Regions from separate parts of the Lactococcus lactis genome, predicted to be linked through region 1. Evidence: riboswitches for the same ligand, from Rfam matches in the RefSeq annotation. Region 1 holds a riboswitch; the other holds the start of a gene.
What was found. Region 1 has a riboswitch for fluoride ahead of PYW37_RS05575 (voltage-gated chloride channel family protein). Riboswitches for the same ligand answer to the same signal wherever they lie in the genome.
Positions count from the first base shown of each region.

Region 1 (16,249 bases):
GGCTAAAATCAAATCTTCGCTCCTCTGGTTCAAGCATCATGAACTTACTTTCTGTATCCAATTGCTTTTGGACATCCCAGAAAAGTCTTGCATCACAGAGGTCTATTCGTCTTATTCTCATCATTCATCATCCAATCTCGTCATTGATACTGTTGTACGCACCTGTGAAATTAGGCGCATTTTATGATTCCATAATTCTTGTGACAAATCTACTGGGTAAGGTTGAGGATTCAAATCACGTTTATATTCATCCCAAAGTTCCTCAAGGTTTTCACGAGCAAATTCTTTAATTTCTTGCAAGCTTGGCAATTCATAAATCAATTCGCCGTCCACAAAAATATCTTTCAAAAGTGGATTGGCATTGAAGTCTCGCACATTTTTATTGATGTAGGTATAAAGCGGGTGGAACATGTAAATTTCTTCTGCTACATCTGGGCGTTCATCAGAAAATGTAATATAATCCCCCTCTGATTTGCCGTCTGCTTTTTTGGTGATTCGCCAAACTTGTTTTTTACCTGGTGTAGAAACTTTTTCAGCATTACTTGAAAGTTTAATGGTATCCTGCATTTGACCACTTTCATCTTCCATAGATACTAATTTATAAACTGCACCAAGCGCTGGCTGATCATAAGCCGTAATTAATTTAGTTCCAACTCCCCAAACATCAATTTTTGCTTTTTGCATTTTTAAACTTAAAATTGTGTTTTCATCTAAATCATTTGAAGCGTAGATTTTTGCATCAGTAAATCCTGCTTCATCAAGTTGCTGACGAACTTTTTTCGAGATATAGGCCATATCTCCAGAATCAATTCGTACACCTTGGAAATTAATTTTATCGCCAAATTCACGCGCCACTTTAATCGCTGAAGGAACTCCAACTCTTAAAGTATCATAAGTATCCACAAGGAAGACACAATCTTTATGTGTCTGTGCGTATGCTTTAAAAGCCTCATAATCATTTCCATAAGATTGAACCAAAGCATGAGCATGTGTTCCACTAGCCTTCAAACCAAAGATTTTAGCTGCACGAACGTTTGATGTCGCATCAGCACCACCAATGATTGCTGCTCGTGTTCCCCAAATGGCTGCATCCATTTCTTGAGCGCGTCTTGTCCCAAATTCCAACAAAGGGTCATCCCCAATTACAGATTTGATACGAGCAGCTTTAGTAGCAATCAAAGTTTGGAAATTTATAATATTAAGAATAGCTGTTTCGACCAACTGACATTCCGCAAGCGAACCTTCAACCTGCACTAAAGGTTCGTTAGCAAAAGCAAGTTGTCCTTCTTGCATCGCTCTAACTGTTCCTGTAAAACGCAATTCTTTTAAATAATTTAGAAAATCTTCTGGATAATCTAATTCGCGCAAATAGGCAATATCTGTTTCCGAGAATTTAAGATTCTTTAAATAATCAACCATTCTTTCTAAACCAGCAAAAACAGCATAACCATTTTTAAAGGGCATCTCACGGAAAAAAACCTCAAAGACCGCCTGACGCTGATGTCGTCCAAGCTCAAAGTAAGTTTGCATCATATTAATTTGATATAAGTCCGTATGTAATGTAAGACTGTCGTCTTGATATAGATGTGGCATAATTTTTTCTCCCATATTCACTTCCGCTAATCATACCGATTTTAACGCAATTCTAATATTTATTTTATCAAATTTTACCCTAAATTTGTACTGGGAACCCTTTATAATTATACAATAAATTATAATTTAAATTTCGCCATGTATTTTATATAAAACTAGTCAATTTTTTGCTCCACTTATGTTTTTTATACTACAATAGAAGTAATGGAGAAAGGAGAGGATTATGATTAGTTATCTAAAGAAACTACTTAAACAAAATGATAGTGTAAAAATCCACTTAATAGACGGAAGTGTCGTCTCTGCCTTACATTTCAAGAAAGGTTACAGCAACGGAAATTGCCTTGTAATTGATGAGGATAACACCGAGCATTATATTAACAGTAGATACATTGTCCAAATCGAATCTTAAATTAAAGAACTCCCTTGAGGAGTTTTTCTTTAGTCTTATAGATTGCGATGAGCTATGGTACAATATAAATTGACTGATTCAAAATATTGGTAGATTAAATAATTTCAAAAATTAAGGAGAAAGCCCCCTTATGGATAAAGGGAACAGAAAAAAAGTAGGTCTATTAGGAGGAAATTTTAATCCAATTCATCATGCTCATTTAATGATGGCTGACCAAGTTGCCCAACAAATGAATTTGGATAAGGTATTACTAATGCCTGAAAATATTCCACCTCATGTCGATGAAAAAGAAACCATTTCTGCAAAACATCGAGTTAAAATGCTTGAGTTAGCAATCAAAGAAAATCCTAGACTCGGTCTTGAGTTGATTGAAATTGAACGTGGTGGAAAATCTTACAGTTATGACACGCTCAAACTCCTGACTGAAGCTAATCCTGATACCGATTATTATTTCATTATTGGTAGCGACATGGTGGAATATCTTCCCAAATGGTACAAAATTGATGAACTCCTAAAACTTGTGACATTCATTGCCTTAAGAAGAACGGATACAATCTCCAAAAGTCCTTATCCTGTTACTTGGCTTGATGCTCCCTTGTTACCAATTTCTAGTACAATGCTAAGGGAAATGTTTGCCAAAAATATTGAACCCACTTACTTCTTACCTCAAAACGTTATTGATTACATTAAAACTGAAAAATTATATAAAAAAAGATGACCCAGAGAGGTCATCTTTTTGTTTAAACTTCCAAATTTAGAACTTCTTGCGCATAAATGGATGAATTTCCATTCAAAACATAGGCAATTGTCATAATTGGTAGGATATATTGAACCGAACCAAAGCCAAAGACCTCCGCAGCAATAAAAATTGGCCCAAAATAAGAGTTTGTTGCGGCTGAAAAAATTGAAACATAACCCGCAGCAGCCACAAATTCGACAGGTAAACCAAAGAGCATAGCCAAAGCTGCACCCAATGTTGAACCAATAGCAAAGAGTGGTGTGACTTCCCCACCTTGGAATCCAGCAGAAATTGATAAAACCGTAAAGATTAATTTTAATATCCAATCATATCCATTGATATGTCCACCATTAAAACTTAAAGAAATCAAATTTGTCCCAAGACCAGCATAACGGTCCAAATGAATAACAAGTAAACCAATTGAGATGACAATTCCCATCAAAATAATTCTATAATAAGGATTAACAATTCTTTTAGCGACGGTTGCTTTCATAAAAGCTAAAGATTCCGCAAAAAATCTTCCTACAAGTCCAAAACAAACGGCAATGACAGCCAATTTTAAAAGAACCAAAGGGTCAATATGAATGTTAGTATTGATTGCGAAAGAAAATTTTTCTAATCCCAAACTGCTTGAAGTCCAACTTGCAACATATGAACCAACCAAAGCTGGGATTAAAGCTCTATACTCAATTTTACCCAACATTAAAATTTCAATAGCAAAGAAAGTTGCCGCGATTGGCGTTTGAAAGAGCCCTGCAAAACCAGCAGCCATACCAGTAATCAAAAGTATTTTTTTAGCTTCTTTTGCTGAGAGTTTTTTACCAATCGCATGTCCAATCACACCACCAATTTGAACTGCAACTCCTTCACGACCAACACTGGCACCAAACAAATGAGAAAGCCAAGTCGAGAAAACAATCAGCGGAACAAGACGTTTTGGAATATCTTCTCGCCCATGATTCCCCGCTTCAAAAATTAGGCCCATTCCTTTTTGGCTGTCTTTACCAAAATTCTTATAAATATAAACGATTAAGAGACCAGCTAAGGTTAAAAATGGAATTAAATATAGGGCATGACTATCTCTAAATTCAGTAATATAGATAAGCCCTCGACCAAATATAGCATCAACAATACCAATTAATCCCCCAATAATTACAGCTAAGAAGACATATAAAATTGCGCTTCTTGAAATTCCTACTTTAAAAAAATTCATTTTTGAAACTCCTTGTTTGTGAGTTTAACTCACTTTATAATATTTTACAAAACAAAAGGCGCTACAAACAAGACTACTTGGAGATAGCCTTTTGTTTGTAGGCGCCATTAGTTTTAAGATTTTATTCTTAAAGCGGTTTCGGGTGTGCACCATACCCATCATTTATTAATATTTATTTTAACATTTTATGAAATATTTGCAAGAAAAAGCTCAGTCGCGCATCCCATTCTTACGTTGAATTTCTTTAAGTTTATCCGGAGTAACATCTTCTCCTGTTTTTTCATCAATAACTTTGATGGTTTCAACTTGTGAGCGGAAATTTGCTTTAACACTATCGAGGTAAGCACGACGTAAAAGGGCTTGTTCTTCAAGCTCAGCTTCTGATAATCCTTCTGCTTTCTTCTTACGCGCTAATTCATTAATACGTTCTACTTGTTCATTTGTAATTGCCATTTCTTAGTTCCTTTCTTCATGAATATTGTTAAAATTACTGACAGAACTCAAATTTTACTGACAGCTTTTTAGAGTCATAAATAAACTTTCTGTCAGTAAATCTATCAATTTTATTTTGTATTAATCAAAGAAAAATCAGCCATAACACTTGTTAATGCAACAACTTCTGACAACAACGCAATACGATTATCACGAACTGATAAATCTTCAGCCATTACCATTACACTTTCAAAGAAAGTTTCAATTGCAGGTGCAAGTGAATGAACAATTGCTCTGAATTTTTCTTCACCAGGCATATAAGTCCATTGATTTTGAAGAGAAATAACAACGTTATAAAGAGCTTCTTCTGCATCTTCTTCAAAAAGTGTTGGATTTATTTCTTTAATATCTTTTGCTTTTTTAACCAAATTAATTGAACGCGAAACATTTTCAATTGCTGGTTTAAAAGGTTCGTGAAGTTTGTGCCCATCAATGACAAAAGCCGATTCCATCATGTTTGTAATATCAAAGTTTGAACTATTAATTGCCGCTTCAACAATATCATGACGATCGAGTTTTTCAAGCAAGAGTTTTTGAATACGTGCTTTGACGAAATCCAAAATTTCAAGATGATTTTCACCTTCAAATTGGTCGATAAATAAAGATAAATCGAAATGCCAATTCATTTTTTCAATAATACGAATCAAGCCTTGTACTGCTCGACGTAGGGCATAAGGGTCATTTGAACCAGAAGGAATTAAACCAACATTAAAGAAAGAGAGGACTGAATCAATTTTGTCAGCTGCTGCAAGCACAGAACCAACTTTTGTTTCAGGCAATTCTCCCTCGGCTGAAGTTGGCATATAATGTTCACGAATTGCTGCAGAAACATTTGCATTTTCACCAGCTAAAAGCGCATATTTTTCACCCATTACCCCTTGTAATTCATCAAATTCTCCAACCATTCCTGTCAAAAGGTCAAATTTATAAATTTCAGCACTACGGGCAACGTCTCTTTTTTCTTCATCTGTCAAACCAGCAATATCAGCTAACTTAGCGGCTATTTCTTTTGTTCGCGCCATGTGTTCAGTAATTGAACCAATTTTAGCATGGAAAGTTACTTTAGCAAGTTTAGCGACCAAATCTTCAATTTTAAGTTTTTGATCTTCTTTCCAGAAAAACTCTGCATCTTCAAGACGAGCAACCAAAACTTTTTCATTTCCAAGCACTACATTTTCAATATTTTCAGCGTTCCCATTACGGACAGAGATAAAGTTTGGTGCGAGTTGACCTTCTTGGTTATAAACTTCAAAATAACGTTGATTATCACGCATTGATGTCACTAAAACTTCTGCTGGAACAGAAAGATATTTAGGATCAAATGAACCAACAAAGGCAGTTGGATATTCAACAATATTATTTACTTCTTCTAATAAATCTTTATGCAAAGTAACTTGCCATTTATTTTCAGACGCAAGAGCCAAAATTTGAGATGAAATTTCTGCTTTACGATGTTCAGCATCAACTAAAACAAAGTTTTCTGGCATTTTGCTAGCATAATCATTTGCATTTTTGAGTTCAACCTCAACATTTGCCAAGAAACGATGGCCTCGTGAAAAACGATTTGCTGTTACGTCCAATAAATCAAAAGCAACAACTTTATCTTCTAGAAGTGAAACAATCCATTGAATCGGACGAACAAAGAGAAAATCATTATTTCCCCATTTCATATAAGTTGAGAATGTCATTTTTGCGATGACTTCATCGCCAACTTTAGACAGAATTTCTTCTGCTTTTACTCCGTCAATATGTTTTTTAGCATAATAATAATCACCCTTAAGGATTAAATCATCTGGAGTAGCTCCTTGTCCTCTTGAGAAACCTTGAATCGCTTTTGACCAATTCCCTTGCGCATCTTTAGCAATTTTAGCAGATGGACCTTTAACTTCTTCATCAATCGCTTCTGACGCTTCTGCCAAACCTTCAACAATAATTGCTAAACGACGTGGAGTTGAAAATTTAATAATTTTATCAAATTCTAAACGATTTTCTTTAAGAAAAGTTTCCATTCTTTCGGCTAATTGATTGATTGAAGGAGTCACCAAATGTGCTGGAATTTCTTCCAAACCAATTTCAAGTAAGTAATTTGTCATTATTTTTCTTCTCCTTCTACAATCTTAGTATATTTTCCTTTTTTACCAAGGTATTTTTCACGTAAAGCTTCATCTTTTAAGAGCGGGAAACCAAGTTTTGCACGTTCTTCAATAAAAGTTTTTGCTACCTTACGTGCCATTGTACGAACTCTATGCATATAGCCTGCGCGCTCAGTTACAGAAACTGCTCCACGTGCATCAAGTAAATTGAAGGTATGTGAAGATTTCAAAATATAATCATAAGCTGGGTGAACTAAACCTTTATCTAATAAATCAAGCGCCTCTTGTTCATATTCTCCAAAAAGTTTAAGTAAAAGCTCTTGGTTTGATTCTTCAAAGGCAAATTTAGAATGTTCGTATTCAGGTTCTTTGAAAATATCACCGTAAGCTACGCCATTCCCCCATTCAAGGTCATAAACAGAATCAACCTCTTGAATAACTGTCGCAATACGTTCCAAACCATAAGTGATTTCTGAAGTTACGGAATCAACTTCAATTCCTCCAACTTGTTGGAAATAAGTAAATTGAGTACATTCTTGCCCATCAATCCAAACTTCCCATCCAATACCGGCACATCCCATTGAAGGATTTTCCCAGTTATCTTCAACAAAGCGGATATCATGCTCTAAAGCATCAATTCCAAGTTCAGCTAAACTTTGAAGATAAAGTTCTTGGATATTTTTTGGAGATGGTTTTAATACAACTTGGAATTGGTGGTGTTGGAACAACCGATTTGGGTTTTCACCATAACGACCGTCAGCAGGACGACGTGAAGGTTGCACATAGGCGGCTCCCCAAGGTTCAGGTCCGTTTGAACGCAAGAAAGTGTAAGGGCTCATTGTTCCTGCTCCTACTTCATTATCATAAGCTTGCATCAAGTTTGCCCCTTGTTTAGACCAAAAGCCTTGTAGGGTCAAGATAATATCTTGAAATGCTAGTTTTTTATTTGCCATTATTTTCCTCCGAAATTCAAAAAACCGCAATTCACACACTCATCAATCCTCGAAAAAATCCGAAAAGAGACAAAGGGTGCAAATGCACGGTTCCACCTTTATTTTTTACTTTATTTGTGTTCATTACAGTTTTAAGTTAAGCCATTATTGTTCTCGAACTTTCACTATCTTCGAGTCGCTACCTATAAATTCTAGCTCTATTTTCCCATTTTGTCAAGGCAAAATAAACTGATGACCTTACTTCTGTCTTATTTGGTATCAATTTTCTGGTTTTATCTATCATATTCAAACATAATTATTTTCTTGAATAAAAAGTAAATTGCCTTCGTCATCAATATTGATTTCAGATTCTATAAGAGAATAGTTATCAGTTTCAGATTGAATAATGAGTGTATTTCCGCATTTTTCAACTTTTTTTCCTGATGTCCCTACGGGTTTATCGATAATAATATCAATTTCTAAAAATTGTTGAGCTAACATTTGGTTCATTTCTTCTCCAAGTTGACTTAATAAAATAATAACATCAACTCCAAGGTTCTTTAATCTTTTAACTATGAAATCTGCCTTATCAAAAGGGTTAAAAAAGATAGTCTCCGCACTCGGATGTGAGCGATAAACAATATCCATTGTTGTCAAACCAAATATTCCTATTTTCTTACCTGATGTTGTATTTTTAAGGAGATAAGGAATAAATTTTCTTTCTTTTACTAAAGGATTTAAAAGTTTATCATCTTCAAAATTAACATTAGCGGCTAAAATTGGAAAATTTATTTTATTTAGATTTTCCACTATTCCTTTTGAACCCTCATCAAATTGATGACTTCCCAATGTCGTCGCATCAAAAGGAAAGGTATTCAGGAGGTCTTGCTCATCATTTTTGTGCTCAATGTTATTAAAAATGCTATTTCCATCTCCTAAAACTAAAGTTTCTATGACTCTTTTTTTATTTTCTTCTTTGATTTTATTAATTAAAGAAAAATCCTTATCAAGGGTGAGATGAGTATTATTTATATGTAAAATGCTAAGTTTCATTATCACAACCAAACCTATATATAGTATTTAATATCTATATTTTATCATAAAAAACACAATATATTGTGTTTTAAACTTTTTTCTAAAAATAAAAAGATGACTTCCGTCATCTTTTTAATGATTTCGATTATAAATCACACTCGAAATAAAGGAAAGAATAATAAATACAGCTCCTAGAAGTCCTGTAACAACCTCACCAATCTCCCATTTGATACTTGCTAAAATTAAAAATGCAAGCGTGAGAATGGCCCAATGTGCTCCGTGTTCAAGATATACAAGGTCATTCAATGTTCCTTTTTGAACAAGATAAAGCGTTAGACTTCTTACAAACATCGCTCCAATCACACCTAATCCTAAAAGAATAATAATCGGGTCTGCTGTAATTGCAAAGGCACCTATTACCCCATCAAAACTAAATGAAGCATCTATTACTTCCAAATATAAGAATAAAGCAAGTCCAGCCTTACCAGTCGCAACCACACTACTTGTTGTGTTTGCAGCTTTGCTATGACTCATCGTTTCTCCAAAACCGTCAACAAGCATGAAAGTTAGGATTCCTAAAATTCCAGCAAATAAAACAGCGTGAGCATCTTTAGCAATAAATTCCGATGTGATTAAAAGCAAAATAATGGAAATAATTGCATTTGCTGCCGGAAAATTTCCAATTTTTTGAAGGATTTTCTCTGGTATTTTAAGCCAAGTATGTGCCCGTTCATCAAAGAAAAATCCTAAGGCTAGCATCAATAGAAACATTCCACCGAAAGCTGCGATTTGTGGATGAGCATGGTGCAAAATATAACCATAGGTTCCTACTGTATTGGGATTTCCCTTTTCTAAAGCTAATTTTAAAGCACTGATAGGGTCAATTTGGGCTGACACTCCAACAATCAAGAGTGGAAAAATCAAACGCATTCCAAGAACGGCAATCAAAACCCCTAAGGTTAAGAAAGCTTTTTGCCATGCAGAACTCATTCGTTCGAGAATACGTGCATTCACAATAGCGTTATCCATAGATAAGGAAATTTCTAGAACAGCAAGAATAAGCGTAATAAAAAGTCCATTCCACCCGGCATAAACAAATGCGATAATTAGGGCAATTAAACTAACAATAAATGAGCCTCTGAATATTTTCATAGGTCTCCTCTTCTAAAATAATCTTCTCATCTATTCTAACATACTTTTTACACTCTCACTGTGCCTAGAACTATGCTTTGCTTGATAAAGATTATCGTAAAAATGAGCAAAATCGTAAAAGAAATTGTCAAAATAAGGTCGACTTTTGCTTTTGAAAAGACTTTTATGAGTAAATAATAGAAACTTATTCCAAGTAAGGCTCCAAGTGAGTTAGTGATGAGGTCAGTAATATCCGTTGCACCAATGGCAAGAAGATATTGTAGACTTTCAAATGAAAAACTTAATAAAATGGAAATTGCCAATTTATTTAAAAAGGAGATTTTTGGTGCATTCATAGTCAATAAAATACCAAAAGGAATAAAAGCTAGAATATTAAATAAAACCTCGCGACGACCACCGGACATGGCTAAAGGTGTCAGATTAAGACTTCTTGTATTCGTCATTTCAAGAAAAGCAAATGGATGAAAAGAAAGTTTAAATAATACCAGCCAAACCAGTCCTAATATATAAATGAAAAATAAAAGCTGTGCTAATTTTTTTGTCATTTTTCTCCTTTCTTAAGAAAATAGGTTTTCGATTGTTGTTCTTTTAGTATTTTAACTGATTTAACTTAAACAGAAACCTTTATCAGTTATGATATAAATAAAAAGGGAATTCTCCCTTTTTAAAATCAATATTTTATGACAGGAATTCAACTTCTACTTGTTGACTGTCCCCTTTTTTCATGATTATTTTTCCATTAAAAGTTTCTGTCAGTAAATTCATGACTTCGTCAACCTTTTCTTCGTCAATAAAACATTTTACTTTGATATCCGACAAAAACTCACTATCCGAAATTTTGATTTTTTGGTCAATTAAAAAGCGCTGTAAGCTGTCATAGAGGCTGTAATCAAGGTTTAAAATAAGCTCACGTTGATTGATAAATTCAACTAAACCAACAGCTTCGATGGCATGATTTACACTGCCCGCATAAGCACGAATTAAACCACCAGCACCTAATTTTATTCCACCAAAATACCGAGTAACAACGGCACAAACATTGATTATTTCTTTTTTCTTTAAAATTTCAAGCATCGGAACACCAGCAGTCCCTGACGGCTCTCCATCATCACTTGTTCGTTGAATTTCTTGACGGTCACCTAATGTATAGGCCGAGCAGTTATGATTGGCTTTCCAGTGTTCTTTTTTGATTTTCGCAATAAAATCACGCGCTTCTTCTTCAGATGAAATTCTTTTCAAATGGCAAATAAATCGTGATTTTTTGATTTCCTCTTCATTGATAAAATCAGTTTTTATAGTGATAGTCATGCTACTGATTTTAACAAATTTTGTTACATTTTAACAGCATTTTCGTATAGAATAGTATGAGCACTAATCAAGAAAAGTTATTTGGCCGTTTATTATTAAAAAATGATATTTTACAACTTATAAAAAGTACTGACAAGATTTCTGTCAGTAAAATTTTTAGTAATTTTTTGTTAGAAGCGAAGGTGAATCCAAATTTGGGAATGACTTCAATTTCTTCCAATAAAATAAAATGCAACCGTTGTGGGACTGTTCATATAAAAAATTCTGTCAAACTTCCAATTGGTGTATTTTACTGTCCAAGTTGTATTCAATTAGGTCGAGTCCGCTCCGATGAATTCTTGTACTTTCTGCCACAAAAGAATTTCCCAAAGAAATCATATATAAACTGGTCGGGAAAACTGACAGAGAATCAAAAATCAATTTCAAATGCCCTCTGTCAGGAAATTAATTCTCATCAGCAAATAATTGTCCAAGCTGTGACTGGAGCTGGAAAAACTGAAATGATTTATCAAGTCATTGAGCAAATTTTAGAAAGCGGTGGGGTTGTTGGTCTAGCTAGTCCAAGAATTGATGTTTGTCTTGAACTTCATCAGCGATTATCACGTGATTTTTCCTGTAAGATTCCACTCTTATATCATGATGGCGACAACTATTTCCGAGCTCCATTAATAATAATGACCAGTCATCAGCTTTTACGTTTCAAGGAAGCTTTTGATTTGCTGATTATTGATGAAGTTGATGCCTTTCCCTTTAGAGATAATGAAATGCTTTATTTTGCGGCAGAAAAAGCAAGAAAAATAGAAGGAAATTTAATATATTTGACCGCAACTTCTACTGACAAACTTGAAAAAGATATAAAAAAGCAAAAACTCTATCCTTTGTTTCTCCCGCGTCGTTTTCACAATTTCCCTTTAGTGGTGCCTAAATTTTTTTGGAAAAATAAATTTGATAAGAAATTAATTGAGCAAAGAAATAGTGGCTTTCCTCTTCTTATTTTTGCTGCTGAAATTGAATTTGGACAAGAATTTGCAAAACAACTACAATTGAAATTTCCTAAAGAAAAAATTACTTCCGTTGCTTCAACAACAAAAGATAGATTGGAAATTGTTAAAGCTTTTAGAAATAAAGAAATTACCATTTTAATAGCGACTTCAATTCTTGAACGGGGAGTCACTTTTCCAAATGTTGATGTTTTTGTCATCAACAGTGAGCACCCAAACTTCACTAAATCCGCACTGATACAAATGGCTGGACGTGTGGGTCGTAGTCCTGAACGTCCAACAGGCTTAGTTAGTTTTTTTCATTACGGAAAATCCAAAGCAATGTGTCAGGCAGTTAGAGAAATCAAAAACAGGTACCACCTTATATCACGCATCACAAATTCTAAAAGAAGCTGGTGTTCATGAAATAAGGAGCTTTTCTCTCTGCCGTTAATCATAAATCAAATAAAAAAGCCTTTCAGCTTTTTATAAATTCTTTATTTCATCTGACCATTCAATAATCTTTAAATTACTAAATCTTTCTTGCCACCTAGCAACCTTATTTTCATAAAGTATTCGATTATTATCGACATGATAAATTGGCCGAATTGTTTTAGTAAAAATATCTTCTAAGCCGTAGGGAGCAAAAATTTCAATATTGCGTGAATTACCACTTATGCCTACAGCATGAACCGTAGCAATCCAACGCTCAATCGCATTTTCTGTGTTTTTATACGGTACTTTATTTCCATTATGCCAAAGATGCATGTATGCTTCATTATGAATATCAAATTGATAGGGAAATTTTTCAGATAAAACTTTTTCTAACTTTTTATCATTTTTAGCAGAGCTGTCAGCAGAAATCTCTTTATCAAAGTACACAATATCAATATCGTGAATTCCTGTCATTAAATTATTTCCGTCAGAATAATTCCAAACCGTTTGAAAGACACTTCCTGCGGCTAGATAATAATTAGGCAAATTTAAAACAGAAACTTCATCCAAAATGAACATCAATTCGGAGTTCTTTTTCAATATTTTTAGAAAATCATTTTTTCTATCCATTTCCGCTTATCCTCTAAAAGAAAAGATGCCAAATTTTAGGTAAAAATACAATCAGACCAACAATCAATGCAAATCCCGAAATAACTAAAACTGCCCCAGCTGCCATATCTTTGGCTCGTTTTGCACGCATATAAAATTGGTAATCTGATGCTAAATCCACCACATTTTCGATTGCAGAATTAAAAAGTTCTGCCATAAAAACTAGAAAAATTGACAACAACAAAAAGAGCCATTCAAATTCTGAAATTTGAAAAACGAGACCAAAAACAATAGCTAAAAAGGCTGCCAAAGCATGTTTACGCATGTTACGTTCTTCTTTAAAAGCTGTCCAAATTCCAGACAGTGCAAAGTCTAAACTCGAAAGTAAATTAGGATTTTTCCAACGGGCCCTATCCTCTTGAACAGGTCTTTTACCATTATTAAAATCCTTTTTCTTAAAGAGTTTTACATCTTTATCTTGTGAGTCCATAGGCAGTTAAAATCTCCTCTTGCAAACCAAACATTTCTGACTCTTCTTCTGGTGTGTAGTGGTCATAACCATTGATATGCAAAAAGCCATGAACAGCTAACCAACCATATTCACGTTCAATCGAGTGACCATAATCAGCAGCCTGTTCAGCAGCCTTGTCTATTGAAATAAACAATTCACCAATAAATGGATCCATTTCTTCCAACAATTCCTCTGGTAATTCCATATCTTCATCAAAGAAAAATTCTGATTCATCAGGTTTATATTCTAATGAGATAACATCGGTTGGTCGGTCAGTTTCGCGATATTGCAAATTCAACTCATGTGAACGAGCATTATCAACAAAAGTTACTGACATTTCTGTTGATTCTTTCAAGTTCAGTTTTTTAGCAGCAAAAGCTAAAACTTCTTTGGTTTGTTCAATAATCTCACTTGGCACTTGGCCTGTTTCATCAACTAATTCTACGTACATTTTTTTCCTTATTTAATTACTGACAATAATTCATAAAATAGCCCTAAGTAGCTCAATATTTTAGCTATTTCTATTATTCTGTCAGTAAATTTTAATGACAGACAGAACTGTCAGAGAATTTCTCATTCAATCTGTCACTTACAATCAACAATTACTTTCTGTCAGCCTTTTTTTGCAACATTTCCTTACAAAAGGACAAAATGGGACCTCTTGTGGCAATTAATATATCTTCTGGCAGATTATCAAAGGCAAACCATTGACAGTCAAGAACCTCTGATTCTTCTAAAAGAATCTCTCCAGAAAAATCATTACAAGTAAAAACAGTATCAACAATATGAACTTCATCCCCATTAGGATAGAAAAAGTGTTGTTCTGTCCCAGAAGCGACAGTGTACAAATTAATTTTTCCAGCTTTTAAGCCAACTTCTTCATAGAGTTCACGTTTCGCTGCTTCTTCAACCTTTTCATTCGGTTCAACTGACCCACCATGATAACACCATTTCCCATTATCTGCCCGTTTTTGAAGTAAAATTCCACGATTTTCATCATAAATAATCAAGCTTGCACATGCAATTACCATTGGGACATGCCCAATTTTTTTGCGCAAATCCATGACATAACCTTCGGCCATTATTGTTTCCTTCTTATCTAGAAATTTGATCAATCTGACATTAACAAAAGTCCCAAACTATTCATCACCATAGGCTTTGATAATTTCAGCAACAACTGGATGTCGAACGACATCTTTTGCCATGAAATAAACAAAATCAATTGATTTCACATGACTTAATTTATCTTTGGCATCAATCAAACCTGATTTTACTTTATTAGGTAAGTCAATTTGTGAAATATCTCCATTAACAATCATTTTAGAATTAAAGCCGAGTCGAGTCAAAAACATTTTCATCTGCATCGTTGTTGTATTCTGTGCTTCATCCAAAATGACGAAGGCATCATCAAGCGTACGACCGCGCATGTAAGCAAGCGGAGCAATTTCAATAATTCCTCGTTCCATCATTCGTTCAGTTGCCGTCTTTCCTAAAATTTGGAAAAGGGCATCATAAACTGGTCGTAAATAAGGATCAACCTTTTCTTGCAAATCACCTGGTAAGAACCCAAGACTTTCACCAGCTTCTACAGCTGGTCTTGTCAAAATAATTCGTTTCACCTGACCATTACGTAATGCTTGAACAGCCATCACAACAGCTAAAAACGTTTTCCCTGTTCCAGCTGGTCCAATTCCAAAAACAATATCATGATGTTTGACAGAATCAACATAAGTTTTTTGAATCAGATTTTTTAGTCGAATTGACTTTCCAGCTGCATCTTTCGTCAGTTCAACTTCATAAAGTGCAGTGAAATTTTCAATATCATCATTTAAAACCATCTTTATTGCAATAATGACATCTGACGCATGAACTGGAACTCCTCGACCTACTAGTACCTGCAGAGCTTGGAGGGCTTTACGAGCTCGCTCCCTTGTCAATTCATCCTCAGAAACGATTTGAACCGTTTCGCCACGATAATTAATCTCAACCCCTAGTTGAGATTCAACTAACTTCAAATATTTATCTTGTACCCCAAAAAGTAGACTTGCATCTTCTGGATTTTCTAGTTTAAATTCAATTGAATTTTTAGTCAAATACACAATCTCCATTAATCATTTTCTTACATTATAGCACATTTCATATTTTAATTTAAATCACACCTTACTGAATATAAAGAAAAACTCTATTTTAAAATAGAGTTAAATCAATTTTAGTAAGCCATCATTTTTTTATTTCCTCGATAAAGTTCTACGATTGTCCAAATTAATAAAAAGAGAACTCCCAAAATAAGAAAACCAGAAATAAGATGAGATAGTCCAAGATTATGAGGTATAAAGTTGGCAATTTGATCTGGCAAACCAATCAAATTAAGATAGGTCAAAGCAATAACTGAAAACCAGCCCAAACATTTAATAATCAAATTATTTTTAAAATCACCCATCTCCTTTTTACTATTAGTCAACATCAACAAAGGAATGATTGAAAAAGGTAGAGCAAAAGCTAGAAAAACTTGAGAATTATTCATCAAATTATTAATTGCTTCATGCTGTGCTTTCAAAGTTTGTCCTCTTGTCATAGAGACACAAATCAATACTGGAACAACTGAAAGCAAACGTGTTACTAATCTTCTGGCCCACATTGGCATTCTCATATGAATGAAGCCTTCCATAATAACTTGACCCGTTAAAGTCCCTGTAATAGTAGAATTCTGTCCTGAAGCAAGAAGAGCTACGGCAAACAAAGTGGATA
Region 1 is NZ_CP118969.1:1,072,375-1,088,623, reverse strand. It holds gene PYW37_RS05590 (GNAT family N-acetyltransferase) at 1-124, opposite strand, end outside; gene PYW37_RS05585 (nicotinate phosphoribosyltransferase) at 121-1,593, opposite strand; gene PYW37_RS05580 (nicotinate-nucleotide adenylyltransferase) at 2,133-2,720, shown strand; gene PYW37_RS05575 (voltage-gated chloride channel family protein) at 2,743-3,954, opposite strand; fluoride riboswitch at 4,046-4,120, opposite strand; gene PYW37_RS05570 (DUF896 domain-containing protein) at 4,165-4,407, opposite strand; gene glyS (glycine--tRNA ligase subunit beta) at 4,518-6,539, opposite strand; gene glyQ (glycine--tRNA ligase subunit alpha) at 6,539-7,492, opposite strand; gene PYW37_RS05555 (bifunctional UDP-sugar hydrolase/5'-nucleotidase) at 7,778-8,524, opposite strand; gene PYW37_RS05550 (DUF475 domain-containing protein) at 8,639-9,658, opposite strand; gene PYW37_RS05545 (VanZ family protein) at 9,706-10,203, opposite strand; gene PYW37_RS05540 (YigZ family protein) at 10,337-10,966, opposite strand; gene PYW37_RS05535 (ATP-dependent helicase ComFA) at 11,023-12,372, shown strand; gene PYW37_RS05530 (nucleotidyltransferase family protein) at 12,433-13,011, opposite strand; gene PYW37_RS05525 (diacylglycerol kinase family protein) at 13,025-13,480, opposite strand; gene ybeY (rRNA maturation RNase YbeY) at 13,464-13,952, opposite strand; gene PYW37_RS05515 (NUDIX hydrolase) at 14,104-14,583, opposite strand; gene PYW37_RS05510 (PhoH family protein) at 14,641-15,609, opposite strand; gene PYW37_RS05505 (Nramp family divalent metal transporter) at 15,711-16,249, opposite strand, start outside.

Region 2 (16,249 bases), 810 kb from region 1:
TTCTTTTTGACGTTCAATAAGTATTTGTTTGTCAGCATTTACTTGTTTTGCCAATGCTTCTTTGTCTGATTTCTCATATGGAGCCTTTAATAATTCTAAAGCCTCTTCAGAGCTTTTTATTCCTTCTTCACTTATATTTTCATGGGCTTTTGCAACAATCTGGTTCACTTTGTCAATCTCTGACAAATAGTTTGTCAATTGGCTCATTGATTTATCTAAAGAAGTTTTATCTTTAACATGAAGCTTATCAATTAACTTATGAGCCTGTTCAATATCGTTTGCTTTTCTTGAATCATAGGCCTTGTCTTTTGCATTTCTCGCCTCATCTACTTGTTTTTCATAAGCAATTTTTTGCTTTTGAACTCCTTGATCATAATAATAGGTTCCTACTCCCGCTACCACTATTAATAACGCACCTATAAGCAAGGTAAGCTTCCAAAAAGCTTTTTTTGCTCCTTTTGATTTTAATCTTCTTTGTTTCATTATTCTTCCCTAAATAACTTTTATCATTTCAAAAAAGTTCAATTGTAACAATTTAACTACTGAATGATTTAAAAAAACTCTATCCTCCTATCTTAACATATCCATTCTTAAGATTAAAGCCATTAATTTATTGTTTTTTCATCTTCTGATAACCTATTAACTTTAAATTGTAAAAATTGGCTAATTGTATCAACAGCAAAATTGAGAACATGCTCGTCTGGATTCATTTTTTGTGAATGAAGGGGAGCATCACTATCAATTCCTAACCAGAACATGACTCCAGGAATTTTGCTCAAAAGGTAACCAAAATCTTCACCAGTCATGGCTGGAGCGATGTCAATAAGATTAGCCTTAGTTTCTTTTTTGAAAAATTCCATCAGTTCTTTAGCAAGTTCAGGATGATTTTCAACTGGAAGATAGCCGCCTTGTTTAAGTTTAAGCTCAATTTCCATGTTAAAAGATTGCGCGATTCCATTTGCAAGTTCTCTTAAACGTTTTTGGGTCAATTCATTGACTTCTTGGGTCAGACTCCGGATAGTTCCATGTAAAAAAGCATGTTCAGCGATAATATTATTCGTTGTCCCAGATTCCATTTTTCCAAATGTAACCACTGCTGAAGCTAATGGATCCACATTACGGCTTACAATCGTCTGAACCTGAGTGATAAAATAAGCGGCTGCTACCAAAGCGTCATTTGCTGTGTGAGGAAAAGCAGCATGTCCTCCTGTTCCAATAAAGGATAATTCAACTTCACAAGTTCCTGCAAAAAGTGTATGCTGATTCGTAGCAATATCTCCTACTTTTAAATCTGGTCTGACATGTAATCCATAAAATTCATCAGGAAGCCAATTTTCAAATGCTCCAGCATCATACATTAATTTTCCGCCCGCTTCATTTTCTTCAGCAGGTTGAAAGAGAAAGAGGAGATTATCTCTTGGTTGGCTTTCACTCATTTTTTCCAATAAACCAAGAGCAACGGTCATGTGAATATCGTGTCCACAAGCGTGCATTCGTCCATTTTTACTAGCATAAGGTAAATCGGTTGATTCCTCAATAGGCAGACCGTCAATATCTGTCCGCCAACCAATTGTCTTTTGACCCTGACTTCCTGCTAGATAAACTAGAATACCGGTTTGCCATGTTCTCACTTGAATAAATGGTTTATTTTGAGTCAGTTCTTGAATAATGGCTAGTAAATACTTTTGAGTTTCGTATTCTTCAAGACCAATTTCAGGAATTTGGTGAAGCTGCCGTCTGATTTCAATTAAATTTATCATATTTTTTCCTCGTTACTAAGCTTAATTTCAATCTTTTTTATTTATTTTACTCTTTTTTGGCTGTATATTGCTCTTTTTAGCAAAAAAACTTTTGCTAAGATTAACAAAAGTTCAGAAATAAGCTATTTCTTTAATTTTACAAATTTCTAAGGGCATCTTCTAAAGCCGTTTTTTGTTGTGTTTTTTCATCTATTTCTTTGATAATTCGAGCTGGAACACCAGCAACAACAACGTTTTCTGGAACATCTTGGGTAACAATTGCCCCTGCTGCAACAACAGAACCTGAACCGACTTGTACTCCTTCGATTACAACAGCATTGGCTCCCACAAGGACATTATCCCCAACACGAACAGGTTCAGCACTTGCAGGCTCAATAACACCAGCCAAAACAGCTCCAGCACCAATATGAGAGTTCTTACCAACCGTCGCACGGCCACCCAAAATTGCCCCCATATCAATCATTGTGCCTTCACCAATTTCAGCTCCGATATTGATGATAGCGCCCATCATAATGACCGCACTATCGCCAATAGTTACTTGGTCACGAATAATTGCTCCTGGCTCAATTCGAGCATTGGTTTCTCTGGTATCAAGGAGAGGCACAGCTGAATTTCGGCCTTCAAGTTCTAGGGTGTAATCTTTATTCTCAGTCAAGCCAGAAAGCAATGGACGTACTTCTTGCCAATCTCCAATGATAATTTTTAAGCTGTAATGTGTGTGAAAATCTCCCAGAACTTGGATTCCTTTATTGGCTAGTGCCTTAAAATTTGGACGCCCATTTTCAGCAAGAAAACCAGCTGCTTTAAAACTAGGCATTCCTGATAAGGTTACCTTGACACGTGTTTTTTTCTCAGCGTTCCCGATAAATTGAATTATTTCTTGTGCTGATAGTTTTTGTGCTTCCATTTTTACTCCATTCTAGGGCCATTCAGTTATTGATGACACTTTATAGGCCTTTTTATGATTCTGTCAGTAAAAATTTACTGACAGAATCATTTTACCTACAATATTATTGTTCTATATTATAGCAAATTATCAAATATTTGGAAAATTTTCAATTCTGCTTAAAGAAAAAACAGCCGAAACTGTTTTTTTACTGACAGAACTGTCAGCATTTATTTTATAAACTCAGAAAGACTTTCTTTCTTTTTATCAAATTTGATAAAAGTTCCGTCAGCACTTCTCTTCATAAATGTTGGAACGGTTTCTACTTCGTGAGCTTTACGAATCGCTTGTAATTCTGGATTGAGGTCTGTATTTTCTGTGTCAACGTAATAAATCATTTTGTCAGCATAGTCAGGAAGAGCCTTAACAAATCTTCTGGTCCAAGGACAAGTGACACGTCCAAAAAGTACAAATTGGCCTTCTGTCAGCTCTGACAGACGTTCTGGCGCAAGTGGAATTAGTCCTTTTACATTTTCAAAAAATTCAGTGCGCATTTCTCCAGTGTAAGGTCTTTCGACCCATTCACCAATAACAATAAAGGTATTGTCCTCAGAAGCAATAAAAGAAAACATGAATCTTCCATCAACAGCTGGCGTAATTGGACTTACAGGAAGTCCAAGTTCAATGATTTTATCATGAATTTCATCAATTGTTTCTACTGAAATTGCTAAAGTTTCAGGATTTGGGTCATAGGTTTCATTAAGTGCTACTTCATCTTCCAAACCTAATTCTTTCCAAAAAATTTCTGCATTTTCCAAGCTATTTACGTTTAAAGTAATCATTTTTTCTCCTCTTGAGCATTTATTTAGGAAACTTTTGACCATAAAATAAGTAAAATTGTCATTATGATAATAGATACAACGAGCAAGCTATCTCGCATTTTCCATTTGAGTTGACGGTATTTTGTACGTCCATCTCCCCCTTGATAGCCTCTGCTTTCCATTGCGACTGCTAAGTCATCCGCACGGCGGAAAGAACTGACAAATAATGGAATTAAAATTGGAATGACTGATTTAATTTTTTTCAGTAAATTTCCTTCACCAAAATCCATTCCTCTGGCTTTTTGAGCATTCATAATCATTGTTGTGTCATCCATTAATGTTGGAATAAAGCGTAAAGAAATAGATAACATCAAACCTAATTCGTGAACAGGGACTTTGATTTTTTTCAAAGGTCCTAAGCCTTTTTCGATTCCATCAGCCAAGGTCAATGGTGGCGTGGTCAGCGTCAAAATTGTTGACATAAAAATAATCAAGACAAAACGAAAGAAAATATAAACAGCATTAATCAAAGATTCTGTTGAAATTTTGATAAACCATAGACTAAAAATGACATGCTGACCATTAGTAAAAAGCATTTGGAAAATAACTGTGAACAGAATTAAACCAATCATTGGCCGTAGGCCTTTTAAAAAATAGGAAACTGAAATTTTGGATAATAAAACACCCGCTAAAGTGTAAAGCACTAAAAGAAGATAACCTAACCAATCGTGAGCCAAAAAGATAATGACAACAAAAGCAATCATCACCAAAAGTTTTGAACGCGGGTCCATGCGGTGAATGATACTATCACCTGGAATATAACGTCCCATCAGCATATTTTGCATCAGTTTTCACCTCCTGATTTTACTGACAGACTTGTCAGTAAATTAACAAGTTCAGCTCGTGTGATTGGCAATTTTTCAAAAGTATAGGCTCCTGTTTTTTGAAGTTGGTCAGCAAAATGAGTCGCTTTTGGCACTCCCAATTCATGTGCTTTCAAAAAATCAACTTCTTGAAAAACATCTGACGGAGTACCACAGCTGATAATATGTCCTTTTTCAAGAAGATAAACATAGTCAGCATAATCGGCCACGTCATCCATTAAATGAGTGACTAAAACAACGGTTTGACCCGTCTGATGAATACTCTCAAAAAGTTTCATCATCTCAATTCTAGCTTTTGGGTCAAGGCCCGCTGTTGGTTCATCAAGTACCAAAACTTCTGGTTCCATCGCGAGAATCCCAGCAATGGCCACACGACGCATTTGTCCTCCTGAAAGTTCAAAAGGAGATTTTTCCCAAAATTCTTTTGAAAGACCGACCATTTCCAGTTTCTCAGCAGCAATTTTCTCAGCTTCTTCTTTTGAAATTCCAAAGTTTTGTGGTCCAAAAGCGACATCTTTTAAAACCGTTTCTTCAAAAAGTTGGCTTTCAGGAAATTGAAAGACTACACCTACTTTTTTGCGGACAGGTTTAATCTCTTTTTGTTTACTTGTTGAAGTGACAACAATATCACCTACTCTAACCGTCCCTTGTGTAGGCTGCAACAATCCATTCAGATGTTGCAAAAGTGTCGATTTACCAGAACCAGTATGCCCAATCAAAGCCGTGTAACTTCCTTTTTTGACTTCTAAATCAATGTCAAAAAGGGCACGACTGGCAAAGGGACTGTTGGGCTGATAAGTATAATTTACTTTTTCAAATTTAATCATTTTTCTTTTTTCTCAAATCCAATAATATCCATTTTAATGACAGAAATTCTAGCATACTAGAATTTTATTAAGTCACCGATTCAAGGACTCTCATTAATCGCCTTGAACTGACGGAAACTTCATTTATCCGCCAATTTCACACTCACGTTAATCGCGTGTAACTGACAGAAATTCTGTCAGTAAATTTAGCGCAACTTATCAGCCAAAAGCTCTACCAATTCGTCTTCTGACAGATACTTTTCTGGTAAATCAAAGCCATTTTTTCGCAGGTCTTTCATTAAATTTGAAGAGAAGGGAACATCTAGTCCAATTTCAACCATATCCTCACTCGTTGCAAAGAGTTCAGACGGTGCCGCTTCCTTAATTATTTCTCCTGCTTTCATCACTAAAATTCGGTCAGAGCTTGCTGCTTCATCAAGGTCATGAGTAATAGATAAAACGGTCAGTTGATATTTCTCTTTAATTTCATGAATCACGCGCATAATCTCTTGACGCCCGGTCGGATCAAGCATTGAGGTTGATTCATCAAGAATAATGATTTCAGGTCGCAAAGCAATAATTCCGGCCACAGCTACCCTTTGCTTTTGTCCACCAGAAAGTCTCGCGGGTTCGCGGGTTTTGAAATCAAGCATATTGACAGCAAGCAAAGCTTCGTCAACTCGTTTAATCATCTCTTCCCGTGGAATTCCTTGATTTTCCATACCAAAAGCGACATCATCTTCAACCGTTGCCCCAACAAATTGGTTATCCGGATTTTGAAAAACCATCCCAATCTTTCGACGAAGATTCCAGACATTTTCAGCAGTCAAAAGTTCTCCATCAATTTTGACTTTTCCTTCAAATTCTTCAAAAAGACCATCAATCAGTCGAGCAGTCGTCGATTTACCAGAACCATTTTGGCCAATAATCGAAACCCATTCCCCTTTTGTAATCGAAAAGGAAACACCATTAAGCTGATTTACATCGCTTTCTTTTTCATATTTAAAAACTAAATTTTCTACTTCGAGAATTTTATTCATAGCCCTTATTATACCAAATTTTAGACACTTTTAAGCATTTAGTTTTATATTTCTACTAAAAATGACATTCTTTATCGCCAAAACAAAACATTCAAAAGTCATTGCTAAACGAGAAGGGATTTTGTTATAATATTAAAGTAATCGGAGAAGTGTCCGAGTGGCCGAAGGAGCACGCCTGGAAAGTGTGTATACGTCACAAGCGTATCGGGGGTTCGAATCCCCTCTTCTCCTTTATAAATTCACATTCTTAAAAATAAAAAAACATTAATTATAAAAATTAATGTTTTTTTATTTTTATCTATTCTGGAAAACTAGCAAGAGCTACATCTTTTCCTAATTCTTCTTCAATTCGCAAGAATTGATTATATTTTTCAACCCGTTCACTTCGAGCCATTGAACCTGTTTTTATTTGGCCAGCATGCATGGCTACCGCAAAATCGGCAATGTAGCTATCAACTGTTTCACCTGAACGATGAGAAATCATTGTCTTATAGCCTGCTTTTCTCGCTAAACTAATGGCTTCAATCGCTTCAGTTACTGTTCCGATTTGATTAAGTTTAATCAAAATAGCATTTGCTACACCTTTTTTAATTCCTTCTTTGAAAATTTCAGGATTTGTCACAAAAATATCATCACCTACTAATTGAATTTTTTGACCTTGAGCTTTCGTTTGAGCTGCAAAGCCATCCCAGTCATGTTCAGAAAATCCATCTTCAATGGAAATAAGTGCTGGATATTTTTCAACTAAATTTTCATAGTAAGTCAATAGTTCTTTAGAAGTCAATTTTTGCCCTTCAAAACGATAAACTTTTTCTTTATCATCATAAAATTCACTTGAAGCTGGGTCAATGGCAATCGCAATTTCTTCACCAGGAACATATCCTGCACTTTCAATTGCTTGATAAAGTGTAGCAATTGCATTTTCAGTAGAACCAAGTTTAGGGGCAAAGCCACCTTCATCGCCTACGGCTGTTTCTAGCCCTTTGTCAGCTAAAATTTTCTTCAGAGTATGGTAGATATTTGCAATTTTTTCTAAACCATCGCGAAAGCTGTCCCGTTTGACTGGTGTAATCAAAAATTCTTGAACGTCAATTCCTGAATCGGCATGTACTCCACCATTAATGACATTGAAAAATGGTTGTGGAAGTTCCAAATCAACTCCACCAAGATAGCGATAGAGTGGAATATTTTCACTATTCGCTGCCGCACGAGAAATGGCCATTGAAACCCCTAAAATTGCATTAGCCCCTAAACGAGATTTATTTTTTGTCCCGTCAAGTTCAATCATCAGATGATCTAATTTTGCTTGATTAAATGGTGATTGTCCTTTCAAGGCTTCATAAATTTCGCCATTGACATTTGCGACGGCTTTAGAAACGCCTTTTCCTTGAAGGCGGTCTCCACCATCTCTTAATTCAACTGCTTCGCGGTCTCCGGTTGATGCTCCTGAGGGTACTGCTGCGCGTCCTAATGTTCCATCTGTTAATCTAACATCTACCTCAACGGTTGGATTTCCTCTAGAATCAAAAATTTCTCTTGCGTGGATGTTTTCGATTGTGACTGTCATAATAAATCTCCTTTTCTTTGCCTTTATTGCCTTGTAAGTCAAAGAAAAAATGGCAGACTACAAGGCAAAAAAAGGCTTTGCTTTGTAGGCGCCATTAGATTCAAGCTATTTCTTGAAACGGTTTCGGGTGTGCACCATACCCATCTACTATTAATTTACCACTTTATTTTTATGAGGTCAAATTTTTGAAACTTATATTTTAAAAAATACATTTATCATTAAGCAAAATTGTGTTATAATCACTATAATTCGCTCCTGTCAGTAAAGACAGAGCATCAGTAAGGAATGACATGAAAACACTACTTGTTCTATGTGAAGTTAAATATTGGCATGATTTTAGAGAGGGCTTGGCAAAAGTTGGCGTTTCTTTTCTTGGTTTTGATAAGAAAAAACCTAATCGATTTGAGATTGACCAACTTGTTGCCAAAGCTGATTTCGTCGTTATGAGAAACCGAAATGTGGCTCATCATTCAGTTCAATTTGCTAAAGAAGCTTGTAAAGCAACCGATACACCCTTTTGGATTAGTAGTAATTTCGGTTTAGAAACCATTATCAAGCAACTTTCTCAAACTTTTCCAGATGAATCTTTTGAAAGCACCGACCAAAATAAGAAAAGCAAAAGAAAAATTGAAAATAGAGTTATACCAAAGCAAAATTCTTTAGCCGAAAGTGCCCAAAGCAAAGAAAGTCAAAATTATTTAAAAGGAAAAAAGAAACATCTCCCTCTAAAATCGGCGCTAAAAGATTTCAAAATTACTGACGACGAACCAGATTTTACAAAATTATTTAAAAAATAAGCGCTGACGCATTTGTCAGTGCTTATTTTTAGTGACAGAATTTCTGTCAGAAGATAGCCGTTGGCACTTTAGCGCTTACGGATATACTCAAATGTCCATCAGTAACTTTTAAATTAATTTTTCTTTATGAATTTGTTCAAAAGTTTTTTCACCATCATTGAGTTTTTCCCAAATGACAACTTGTCCTTGTTTTCGAGATTTTGGTACATCGATAATCCGCTGATTTGATGACCCACGGAATTGGAGCATTAAGTTTTTCTTTGATAATTCAAAACGACCGTCAACTAAAATATCTAACAAATCAAGCATTTCTAATTTGTCATCTGTTTCAAGTAGCATCTCTTCCCATGTATAACCTGTCCATGACCAAATATCTTTATCCGGTAACTCACGACGAATCCGTTTGAGCAAAGGAATCAAAAATGTCGTATTCAAGAAAGGTTCCCCACCAAGAAGCGTCAGTCCTTGGACATAAGGCTGAGCAAGGTCAGCCATAATTTTATCTTCAAGCTCTTTGGTATAGGGCGTTCCATAACGAAATGACCAAGTGGCTTGATTATAGCAGCCCTCGCAATGAAACATACAACCGCTCACATAGAGTGAGCAGCGCACCCCTTCACCATCAACGAAATTGAAGGGTTTATAATCTGCAATATAATTTTGTGAGAGTTCATCAGCTCTCCATTCTCCTGGTTTTGGATTGTTCATACTTATTTCTCCGCAAAATATTTTGATTTTGCTTCGTCAACTTCGACTGAATCAATCAAATTTCCATCGTTCAAAGCTCCGACAGAACCATTCATATGTTTTACACGTGATGAAATTTCTTTGTGACGACCATGAACCATTGGACGTGCTTGCGGATTTCCAAGATATCCACAAGTTCTTTTGACAACGTCACAGGTTTTAGGATCATCATTGCCACATTGTGGACATTTAAATCCACGTTCCGTTGCCGCAAAATCTCCTTCAAAGCCACAAGCATAGCAGTGGTCAATTGGTGCATTTGTTCCAAGATATCCAATACGATCGTAGGCAAAGTCCCAGACTGCTTCAAGAGCTTTCGGATTTTGTTGAAGAACAGGATATTCACAGTAATGAATGAATCCACCATTGGCATAAACAGGATAGTCTTTTTCAAACTCTAATTTTTCAAATGGAGTTGGATTTTTACGCACATCATAATGGAAAGAATTAGTATAGTAATCTTTGTCAGTAATATCTGCAACTGAACCGAATTTTTCTTTATCCATTCGGCAGAAACGGTCAGTTAAACTTTCTGACGGTGTTGAATAAACAGAATAATGATAACCAGAGGCTTTAGACCAATCTTCACAATCTTCATGCATTCGTTTCACAATTTCAATTGTAAAAGCTTTAGCTTCAGGATTATTTTCCCAAGTTGGGCCATAAAAAGTAGTCGCCACTTCATAAAGTCCAATGTAACCTAAACTTACAGTTGCACGTTCTTTATTGTACAATTCATCAACTGAACCTTCGGCATCAAGACGTCCCAATGCACCATTCATAAAGAGAATAGGTGCATTTTTAGGTTGTGCTTCTTTAGCACGTTCAACACGAAAAGCAAGGGCATCATGAGCAATTTCAATTCTTTCATTGAAGATTTCCCAGAATTTTTCTTTATTTCCAGCGGCTTCAAGAGCAATACGTGGAAGGTTAACTGTAACAACTCCAAGATTATTACGTCCAGCAGTCACGTCATTCCCATTTTCATCTTTCCAGCCTTGCAAGAATGAACGACAACCCATTGAAGCTTTAAATGAACCTGTTAATTCAACAATTTTATCATAGCTCAAAATATCAGGGTACATCCGTTTTGTTGAACATTCAAGCGCAAGTTCTTTGATGTCATAGTTTGGTGTCCCTACTTCGAGGTTAAGACCACGTTTGAGTGTGAAAATTAATTTAGGGAAAATAGCAGTACGGTGTTCTGAACCTAAACCACCAATCCGGACATTCAAAATTGCTTTTTGAATTTCACGCGCATACCAATCGTCTCCAAGACCAAAACCAACTGTTACAAAAGGCGTTTGACCATTTGAAGTAAACAAAGTATTAATTTCATATTCTAAAGATTGCATTGCATCATAGATATCTTTGGCTGTTTTTTCACGAGCATAAGCTTCTTGTTTTTCAGCACCATCAATCCATTTTTGTGCATCTTTTAAATGTTTTTTATAATTTAATTTCGCGTAAGGCGCCAATACTTCATCGGCACGATCAAATGAACAACCACCATATTGTGAACTAGCCACATTAGCGATGATTTGACTGGCTTGCGCAGTTGCTGTTTGAATTGATTTTGGCGAATCTACTTGCGCATTTCCAAGTTTAAAACCATTTTCAAACATATTTTTAAAGTCAATCAAACAACAGTTAGCCATTGTAGTAAATGGACTATAATCAAGGTCATGATAATGAATATCACCCTTTTGGTGAGCGTTTGCCACATGTGGCGGAAGAAGTTTCAAACCAATTGCTTTGGAAACCGCACCAGCTGTCAAATCACGTTGAGTATTGAAAACGTTAGAATCTTTATTGGCATTTTCATTAACGACAGTTTGGTCGCGATTAATTAATTTTTCAATCGTGAAATTGATATCCGTTGCTTTGGTACGGGCCAAATCACGGTTAGCACGATAAGAGATATATTCTTCAGCCAATTGAGTTTCACCAGACTCAAGGAGTTCTTGCTCAACAATCGATTGAATTTCATAAATTTTGACATTTTCAGAAAAACGAGTAAAGATTTCACTGACTACTCTGTCAGTAAGTTCTGAAAGAACCGACATATCTGTCAGTTCGACTTTTTTAGCCGCTTTAGTCAAAGCATCAAAAATTTTCTCACTGTTAAATTTCACTGAGCGTCCGTCACGCTTTATCACATTAATTTCTTCTAGTGTTACATCTTGATATTTTACTTCACTTTTCATATTAACCATCCTCTTCAATTACATCATCTATTTTATCAAATTCTCGGAAATGACACAATATATAGGTTAAATTATGTAAACACACACAATATCTTGTGTTGCTTGTTTTCATTCCCTTTTCTCAATTTCGCAAAGCAAAATATAATCTCTTTGTATTTAAAATGTAATCATAGCGTCTTAAATCAGATTTTTTCTCTAAATTCTCACATTTTCTAGCTAATATAAAACATAAAATAAAAAACGTTTACAAACCGCCACATAATTGTCATCGTTTTCTTCCATTAACCGTGGTAAAATAGGGTAGTACTTATTTTATTCTGTATTTTCAGGAAAGGAATTATTTATGCCAGTTTCTCGTATTAAAGTTAAAAATAGACATTTAAAAAAGAAAGCCAAAAAACCACTGGCTTTTTATAAACCAGCGACCAAATTTGCTGGCGCTGTTCTCATTGCAGGAACTTTGACGACCACTCATGAGCTTTTGCTCCAACAAACAAGCCCAATGGTTCAGGCTGCAACCAATTCGACAGAAGCTTTTATTGAAAGTATTGCTGCATCAGCAAAACCAGTTGCCGATAGTAATGGTCTTTATCCTTCAGTTATGATTGCTCAAGCTATTTTGGAAAGTAACTGGGGTTCAAGCCAACTTTCTCGTGCCCCCTATTATAATTTATTCGGTATTCAAGGAACTTATCAAGGAAAAAGCGTTGTTTTTAAAACTCAAGAATATCTCAATGGTAAATGGGTCACAAAAGATATGCCATTTAGGGTTTATCCTTCCTTTAATCAAAGTTTCCAAGATAATGCTTATGTTTTAAAAACTACAAACTTTGGAAATGGTCCTTATTATGCTAAAGCTTGGCGAGCAAACGCGGCAACCTATCAAGCGGCAACCGCAGCCTTAACAGGAAAATATGCAACTGACCCTAATTATGGTGCTTCCCTGAATCGAATTATTTCTCAATATAATTTGACTCGTTTTGACGGTGCTTCTTCTGCTGGTACTTCTAATTCCGGTGGTTCAACAGCTACAAATACCAATAATAATTCAAATACAAGCTCAACCACTTATACAGTTAAATCTGGCGATACACTTTGGGGAATTTCGCAAAAATATGGAATTAGTGTTGCTCAAATTCAAAGCGCAAACAATCTTAAAAGTACAGTCATCTATATTGGGCAAAAGCTTGTATTGACAACTTCAAGTTCTTCGTCTAATACAAATAGTTCAACTTCTTCAGGAAATTCTGCCGGAACTACAACGCCTACTACTTCGGTCACTCCTGCCAAACCAGCTTCACAGACGACGATTAAGGTTAAATCTGGTGATACGCTTTGGGGACTCTCTGTCAAATATAAAACGACGATTGCTCAACTCAAGAGTTGGAATCATTTGAATTCTGATACAATTTTCATTGGACAAAACTTGATTGTTTCACAATCTGCCGGTTCTTCAAGTTCTTCAACAGGTTCAAGCTCAGCCTCTACGAGTTCAACTTCTAACTCTTCTGCAGCTTCAAATACCTCTATCCATAAGGTTGTTAAAGGAGATACGCTTTGGGGACTTTCACAAAAATCTGGTAGCCCAATTGCTTCAATTAAGGCTTGGAATCATTTATCAAGTGATACCATTTTAATTGGTCAATATCTTCGTATTAAATAAATTGTAATTTATAAAATAAAAAAAGAATGAAAGTTAATTCATTCTTTTTTTAATTCTTTTAAAACAGACTGAAGATGAATCGATTGAGTCGGTTCAGACATGCCAACAGTCATTTCCCAAGGTGTTGTTTCTTTTTCAAGCGCGAGTTCAAGAAAAACGCGTTGAAAAGAAGTTAATTCTTCAGAACTCATTAAATAATCAATATCTGTTTTTGAAAGTAAAATTTTGTCCCGTTGAATCGCTTTATTTAAATAACGGACCCAAAGTTCTAAATTCCATTTAGACTTTTGAGCAGCATTCAGGAGATATTCAATCCACGTCATTGCAATAACCTCAGTATTTTTGGATTTTTTCGTAAATAATTTTTTAAGGCTTCTTCGCCGTAAGCTAAACTAAAAGCCTCTAAAATGACCGCTGGGTCTGCTGAACCATCTGTATGTTTAAATCGTTCTAAGAGAGGATCTGGGCTTTCAATTTTTAATTTTTTCATTATTTTTGCGATGTCTGGAACATCTTTGGTTCGGCCAGCCTGTATTTTATCGATAAGAATAGATTCGAGTGATGACAGACCAACAGTCAAATGACTTTCCACAAAAATAATTGTTTCATCTGTTTTTGAATGAGACATGACTTCGCCGACTGCTTGACTCAACCAAGGTTCATTAGAGGTTCCGACATGAAATTCTTCACCAATTTCTTGAATGATTTTTTCAACTTTTTCGGTACTTTCATAAAAGGCATCTATATCCTCTGTTGCCTTCATTCCATAGTATTCAAGGACGAAACCACCAACACAATGTAAGTGAAGTTGCAAATTTTCTTCTGAAAGTTTTTCGTTCAAGCGGGAAAATAATTGATGATAATCCAAATTTATACCTCGCACTCACCTTCAAAATTTTTCTTATTTCTCACTCCATTATCAATTATCATACGGATTTTGTCAAGTTGAAATTACTGACAGACCTGTCAGTAACTTTTTACCAAAATTAGGCATTCGTGATTTCTATTTGACAAGAACGCATTGTTTCAAGTGCTGCCAAATGTTTTTCAGGTGAAACTCCAGCACAGCAAGAAGCATCAACACTTATTTTTACTTCTGGCGCATAGGCTTTGATTAACAAGGCATTGGAAACAACACAAATATCCGTACAAATTCCGACAAGTTCAACTTCATCATAATTTTCATCTCGAATAAATTCTGCCAATGTTCTGGAACCAAAAGTTGTTTTTTCAAAAATTTTAGCAAAGCCAACTTGAGCTTCTTTACGAATTTCCCAACCAAAAGTACCATTTTGACAATGAATAACTGGCAGATTTTTGCCTTCTTGTGTCGTTAAATAATCTTCAAAATGGGTGTCTTGGGTTGCTAGACGATTTTCTTTAGAATATTGAGAGAGTTTTTCAATAACATTTGGGATAATGGCTTGTGCTTCTTTCGTGCCCAAACTTCCATCAATAAAGTCATTTTGAAAATCAACTAAAACAAGTGCTTTTTTCATCATTTCTCCTTGATATTTGATCATTTTTCTTTATTGTAGCAAAAATCTAAAAAGCCTGTCAGCAAAATTTTACTGACAGGCCTTTTTTAAATTACTGACCAAATTCTCTGCTGTCTTTTAAGAGATGTAAACAATCTGTCAGTAAAATATGTTCATAATTATTCTTTAGAAATCAACTTCATCAGGGTTTTTAGCCAAACCAGCTTTTCCATGAAGGCTGTCAATAAAAGCAATATCTTCAATACTTAAATCAAAATCAAAGATTTCTGCATTTTCTTTAATTCTTGCAGGGGTTACTGATTTAGGAAGTGGTAAATATCCTTTGTGAAGAGACCAACGCAATACCACTTGAGCAATACTCTTGTTGTATTTACTTGCCAAGTCTGCAAGTTCTGGAACTTCAAAGATTTTACCTGTTCCAAGTGGGCTGTAAGCCTCAGTCAAGATATTGTTGTCAACATTAAAACTTACAATTTCTTCTTGTTGATCACTTGGGTTGACCATAATTTGGTTAACTGCTGGTTTAATTTCAGCAAATTTCAACAATGGTTTTAGGTGACGTGGGTGGAAGTTTGAAACACCAATTGCACGGATCTTACCAGCTTTTACGCCTGCTTCCATGGCTTTCCAAACTGCAAGATTACGTGTTTCAAAATCAGGGCGGAATGCTTTAGGATTTGGCCAATGAATGAGGTACAAATCAACATAATCAAGTCCCAATTTTTTCAAGGATTCATCCAAGGCTTTCGCAGCGTCCTCTGTTGTTCCTACACCCCAAAGTTTTGTTGTAACGAAAAGTTCCTCACGGGGAATTCCTGAATCAGCAATTGCTTGACCGACTGATTCTTCATTTTTATAAACTGCCGCTGTATCAATATGACGATATCCTGCTTCAAGTGCTGCTTTTACCGCATTATAAGCTTCTTCTCCGCTCGCAGATTGCCAAGTTCCAAAGCCAACTTTTGGAATTTTAATGCCATTGTTTAGTGTGTAAGTGTCTGTTAATGTCATGATTTTTTCTCCTTAGTAATTTTTGAAATACAACAACTCGTCATCAATGAAACTATTTGGACTTTTATATTCTTTCAATTGGAAACCATAGTTCTAACTCTTCAGGATTTTCTGCTGAAATTGATTGATGTTCTTGTACTGCTCCAACAATTTTTAAATCATTTTGAGTTAAATAATTCCACATATCTGAATAAGTCTTGTTCATTTCATAAGTTGTTGTTTCAACAACGAAATAACGAAAGCCTGGAAGTGTCCATTTAGTCCAATTTTCAGGCTTTTGCGCTGAATTTTCAACTTCAACACATGCCAGATAGAGTCCACCATTATTCCATGGTTTAAATTGCCCTGATTCATCAGACATGGCCCCCCAAATTGTGAGTGGCTGCTTAATCAAATGAATAATTTCCTCAAAAGCGTTGGTTGCTTCTTGCCAGAGTGGTGGAATCCAAATGTCAGCTTCTTGTGCTTTACCTAAGCCTTCTTTTCCAATGATGGAGAAAGATGACTTTTCAACTTCTCTGATGTTCACTTCCCCTCCTCACTCTTTTTGACAATGATGTT
Region 2 is NZ_CP118969.1:258,070-274,318, reverse strand. It holds gene PYW37_RS01500 (polysaccharide deacetylase family protein) at 1-483, opposite strand, end outside; gene PYW37_RS01495 (N-acetyldiaminopimelate deacetylase) at 606-1,760, opposite strand; gene dapD (2,3,4,5-tetrahydropyridine-2,6-dicarboxylate N-acetyltransferase) at 1,897-2,667, opposite strand; gene PYW37_RS01485 (hypothetical protein) at 2,877-3,488, opposite strand; gene PYW37_RS01480 (energy-coupling factor transporter transmembrane component T family protein) at 3,512-4,312, opposite strand; gene PYW37_RS01475 (energy-coupling factor ABC transporter ATP-binding protein) at 4,312-5,178, opposite strand; gene PYW37_RS01470 (energy-coupling factor ABC transporter ATP-binding protein) at 5,364-6,197, opposite strand; tRNA gene PYW37_RS01465 (tRNA-Ser) at 6,341-6,428, shown strand; gene eno (phosphopyruvate hydratase) at 6,496-7,764, opposite strand; fluoride riboswitch at 7,843-7,915, opposite strand; gene PYW37_RS01455 (DUF2325 domain-containing protein) at 8,055-8,561, shown strand; gene nrdG (anaerobic ribonucleoside-triphosphate reductase activating protein) at 8,670-9,275, opposite strand; gene nrdD (anaerobic ribonucleoside-triphosphate reductase) at 9,272-11,515, opposite strand; gene PYW37_RS01440 (LysM peptidoglycan-binding domain-containing protein) at 11,859-13,178, shown strand; gene PYW37_RS01435 (hypothetical protein) at 13,217-13,501, opposite strand; gene PYW37_RS01430 (DUF6036 family nucleotidyltransferase) at 13,498-14,046, opposite strand; gene PYW37_RS01425 (cysteine hydrolase family protein) at 14,165-14,677, opposite strand; gene PYW37_RS01420 (aldo/keto reductase) at 14,843-15,688, opposite strand; gene PYW37_RS01415 (GyrI-like domain-containing protein) at 15,753-16,217, opposite strand.
Region 2: another riboswitch for fluoride. It lies ahead of eno (phosphopyruvate hydratase); the one in region 1 lies ahead of PYW37_RS05575 (voltage-gated chloride channel family protein).